One region of the Lacrimispora sanguinis genome, then DNA from elsewhere that is predicted to be linked to it. Evidence: a T-box and tRNA genes for the amino acid it is inferred to sense, from the RefSeq annotation. Region 1 holds a T-box; the other holds one or more tRNA genes.

Region 1 (2,475 bases):
TGCCCTCATGGCCATGAAACGTAAAAAATCCGGCTGGAACCAGCCGGATTTTCTTTTCTTATTTTAAGATAACTCTTACAAATTTTTTCTTTCCGCGTTTTACGATCATCCCATCTCCGGAAAATTGCTCTTTCGCGAAAACGGCTTTCACATCAGAAACAGCTTCACCTTCTACGGTTACGCCTCCTTGTTCCACATTGCGCCTTGCTTCAGAACGGGTAGGAGCCAGACCGGACTTTTGAAGAATAGCCAGGATGTCAATGCTTCCGTCTGTAAAATCTGCCTCTTCCAACTCACAGGTTGGCATATCTGCTGTATTGCCGCCGGTAAACAGCGCTCTGGCACTCTCTCTTGCCCTTTCCGCTTCCTCTTTTCCATGAACCAGATTGGTCAGCTCATAGGCAAGAATTTCTTTTGCTTCATTTAACTGGCTGCCTTCCCAGCTGTCCATCTCATTAATCTGTTCGATAGGAAGGAAGGTGAGCATGCGCAGGCATTTTAACACATCTGCATCGGCAATGTTTCTCCAGTACTGGAAGAAATCAAAAGGAGAAGTCTTTTCCGGATCAAGCCATACAGCGCCGGACTGGGTTTTACCCATCTTATTTCCTTCGGAATTTAAAAGCAGGGTGATGGTCATGGCATGAGCATCTTTTCCAAGCTTCCGACGAATCAATTCTGTTCCGCCAAGCATATTGCTCCACTGATCATCTCCTCCAAACTGCATGTTGCAGCCATAACGGTTAAACAGCTCATAGAAGTCATAGCTCTGCATAATCATGTAGTTGAATTCCAGGAAACTTAAGCCCTTTTCCATACGCTGCTTATAGCATTCCGCGGTCAGCATGCGGTTAACGGAAAAATGGGGGCCAACCTCCCTGAGGAATTCGATATAATTTAAGTTCAGCAGCCAGTCTGCGTTATTAACCATAAGAGCCTTTCCTTCTGAGAAATCGATAAAACGGCTCATCTGCTTTTTAAAGCAGTCACAGTTATGCTGGATTGTTTCCACTGTCATCACCTGCCGAAGGTCGCTTCTTCCGGAAGGATCTCCAACCATACCGGTTCCGCCTCCGATCAGGGCGATGGGCTTATTGCCTGCCTCCTGAAGGCGCTTCATTAAGCACAGGGCCATAAAGTGACCTACGTGAAGGCTGTCTGCCGTTGGATCAAATCCGATATAGAATATGGCTTTTCCTTCATTTACCATTTTGCTGATTTCTTCTTCATTCGTCACCTGGGCAATCAAGCCGCGGGCTTTCAATTCTTCATAAATCTTCATCATTATTCTCCTTTTTCATAAAAATAAGCCTCGTCCTATCAAAAGGACGAGGCTGTAGTCTCGTGTTACCACCTTAAGTTTATAAACAGCTCACGCTGTCTACCTCTTTGAGTACCTGATGCGATACTCTAGCACAATAACGGGTGCGGGAATCCGTCGCAGCCTACTTGGCATCTTAGCCGTTTGGTGCGAAGCTCAAAGATGTATTCGCAATCCGTATTCCACGCGCCTCTCATCTGCCGGCTGCTTTCTGTGTGGTCCATCGTAATGCTACTTGTTCTTATCAACGCTTTTACTTGTTTATGAAGTTATAGATTAGTATATGTTGTTTTGTTTTATTTGTCAAGAGGGGTTTTTCATGGAAGATAGCAAATTTTTTTTAATTGTGGTAAAATGGATGCATCTAGAATTACGAACATCACTGCATCAAAAAGAGAGCACAAAAACGAATCCGGAAACATACTGGGAGAAAACCTATGATCACTTTAACCAACAAACAGGCAAGACATTTTATGCTTCTCAAACACGGGCTGCTGGGCAAACACAAATTTAACGGGAAACAGGGCGCCTTCGATTTTGTGCGCCAGGCAGGTTGTATTCAGTTTGATCCGGTTGATTCCTGCGGAAAGAATGCGGAGCTTACGCTGCAATCCCGTGTCAAAGGATTTAAAAAGCAAACGCTATACGAACTGCTATATAGCGACCGCAAACTTGTGGATTATCCTGATAAAAACCTTTCCATCATTCCCACAGAAGACTGGCCGTATTTTGAACGCTATCGGATTGCTGCACGGGAAGGCGGGCGGCGTTTCAAAGAACTGGAGGAACTGGAAGCAAGCACAAAGGATTACATTCAGGCAAACGGAGCGGTCGGTTCTGACAACTTACCCATAGAGGGCAGCATACACTGGCACTCATCCATTCATTGGAGCGGAAATTGGAGCGGCGGTACCAATGCTTCACGGGCGGTGCTTGAGCAGTTATATTCTACCGGTGAACTAATCATTCACCATAAAAAGGGATCTCGTAAGTATTACGACCTCACTCATAAGTATTTACCTGCCGAACTGTTGGAAATTCCTGACCCGCTGCCTGATGAATTTGAGCATCAAAAATGGCGCATTCTCCGGCGGATAGGCGCAGTAGGGTTTCTATGGAATCGTCCATCCGATGCATGGTTAAATATTTGGGGA
Region 2 (2,475 bases), 710 kb from region 1:
ATCCGGAGGCCATTGTGCTGGCTGAGCATTACGGAGACCCGTCCAGCTGGCTCCAGGGTGACCAGTGGGATACGGTCATGAATTATGATGCCTTTATGGAGCCGGTAACCTGGTTTTTAACAGGCATGGAAAAGCACAGCGACGAAAGAAACCCCGGCCTGTTTGGGGATGGCGATAGCTTTTTTAAGTCCATGAATTACCACATGAGCCGCATGATGACAGGTTCCATTCAGGTGGCCATGAATGAGCTGTCGAATCATGACCATTCCCGATTTATGACCAGAACGAACGGCCGGGTGGGACGGACCTCCACTCTGGGCCCGGAAGCAGCCTCTCAGGGCATCAACAATGGGATCTTTAAGGAGGCGGTTATGATCCAGATGACCTGGCCCGGCGCTCCCACGATTTATTACGGAGACGAAGCCGGTGTCTGCGGCTGGACGGATCCTGATAACCGGAGAACCTATCCCTGGGGCAGAGAGGATTTAGAACTGATCGAGTTTCACCGGTATATGACCGGGCTTCATCACAGCATACCGGCATTGCGCCTGGGGTCCTTAAAACAGCTTCTGGCTGGGAGACATCTCATCTCCTATGGACGTTTCTTAAAGGACAGCATTTGTGCTGTGGCGGTCAACAATCTTCCGGAAGAACGGCAGATTGGGATCCCGGTATGGCAGCTGGGAATGAAGGACGGGGAAATTATGTCCCGTTACATGTTGACCTATGAAAATGGGTATAATGTGGGTAAAATTCCTTATGAAGTGAAGGACGGTCAGGTGCTTGTCTCTATGCCGGGAACAAGCTCTGTTTTGCTGGTAGCTGAACGGGATTAGAATTTTTATTTTTCTAAAAAAAACCTTGATTTTTTCATGTCCCTATGATAAAATAACACTCGCTTGCTTAATAAAGAGCATGGGTGGGTTCCCGAGCGGCCAAAGGGGGCAGACTGTAAATCTGTTGTCGACGACTTCGAAGGTTCGAATCCTTCTCCACCCAGTCCGTACCGTTTATAAGAACTGAAACGGTATATGAGAATGCCGGCGTGGCGGAACAGGCAGACGCACAGGACTTAAAATCCTGCGGGACTAATCTCCCGTACCGGTTCGATTCCGGTCGCCGGCATGATAAGAAAAACCTTGTACTCTGATATGGAGTACAAGGTTTTTTGTTGGTGTGCCCGGCGGGCGCATGTTCTAATGAGTGCAAGTCTCGAATCCGCCCGGTAGTGGGAAGGATATAGCCAAGACCAAGGGTGTCGTCCGTGAGGACGAATCTGAAGGAAGGTGGAGGCAAATCTCTGGTCTGACGAATAGAAATCTTATCAGGCTGTAAATGGGGGTAAGGTTGCCAAACAAGCCAAAGCCCAATAACTACACGGAACCATTTGCAGTAAATAAGGCAGATAGATGGAGAGAAAGAGCATGCGAGTACCCGGGGAGATCTCACGGACGTGGAGAGTTTTTTTTTACGAACGACGGTTGAAATAAGATTTATCGTGAGAAGTCAGCTGAAACCATAGTACCATGCCAGTCGACGGGTATGGGAAGGGTGGAACCTTAGGAGGTGGGAGTAAATGAATGTTACCGAAGTCGAGAAAAGAGAGAGCACAAAACATTGCTGTAGCAATGGCTGCCGCCGGAGGGATAGTGCGGAACACGAAGAGAATGGCGGAGCGCTTATTGACAAGAGGATAACTGAAAGCAACGCCACCAACGCCGACAGAAAAGTAGATGGATTGCTGGAAATAATCGTCAGTAATGAAAACTTAAACCGTGCATACCAACGAGTGAAACGGAATAAGGGAGCAGGCGGAGTCGATGGAATGGAAGTAAATGAACTTTTACAGTATCTAAAAGACAATGGCGAGAAAATAAGGAAATCCATACTGGCAGGAACCTATCAGCCAGCCCCGGTAAGGAGGGTAGAGATACCCAAAGAAAACGGGAAGAAAAGAAAACTGGGAATACCAACAGCAGTAGACCGTGTCATTCAACAGGCAATTGCCCAGATATTAACGCCCATATATGAAGAGAAATTCGTGGAAACGAGTTACGGATTCAGACCGGGAAAGAGTGCCCATGATGCCCTGTTAAAGTGCCAGACATATCTGGAAGAAGGGTATGTTTGGACGGTAGATATGGACCTGGAAAAGTTTTTCGATACTGTGAACCAGAGTAAACTTATACAAGTCCTGTCAAAGGATATCAAAGATGGAAGGGTGATATCCCTGATCCATAAATATCTAAAGGCAGGAGCAGTATGGTGTGAAAAGTTCGAGGAAACAGGAATCGGTGTACCACAGGGAGGACCGCTTAGTCCTCTTTGTGGAAATATCATGCTAAATGAACTGGACCAGGAACTAAGGAATAGAGGGCACCGTTTCGTCCGCTATGCGGACGATATGGTGATATTCTGCAAAAGTAAAGCAAGTGCAAAGCAGACACTTACCCATATCATACCGTATATAGAGAA

What was found. The T-box of region 1 lies ahead of tyrS (tyrosine--tRNA ligase). A T-box ahead of a tRNA ligase gene usually reads a tRNA of that ligase, here a tRNA-Tyr.
Region 2: it encodes a tRNA-Tyr, which carries the amino acid that the T-box ahead of tyrS (tyrosine--tRNA ligase) is inferred to sense. The anticodon was not compared.

What each region holds. Positions count from the first base shown of each region.
Region 1 is NZ_CP173277.1:4,138,020-4,140,494, reverse strand. Features, by position in the region: gene ACHZES_RS19225 (HD domain-containing phosphohydrolase) at 1-17, shown strand, start outside; gene tyrS (tyrosine--tRNA ligase) at 59-1,282, opposite strand; T-box leader at 1,322-1,578, opposite strand; gene ACHZES_RS19215 (winged helix-turn-helix domain-containing protein) at 1,759-2,475, shown strand, end outside.
Region 2 is NZ_CP173277.1:3,430,450-3,432,924, forward strand. Features, by position in the region: gene ACHZES_RS15935 (glycoside hydrolase family 13 protein) at 1-836, shown strand, start outside; tRNA gene ACHZES_RS15940 (tRNA-Tyr) at 918-999, shown strand; tRNA gene ACHZES_RS15945 (tRNA-Leu) at 1,040-1,125, shown strand; gene ltrA (group II intron reverse transcriptase/maturase) at 1,577-2,475, shown strand, end outside.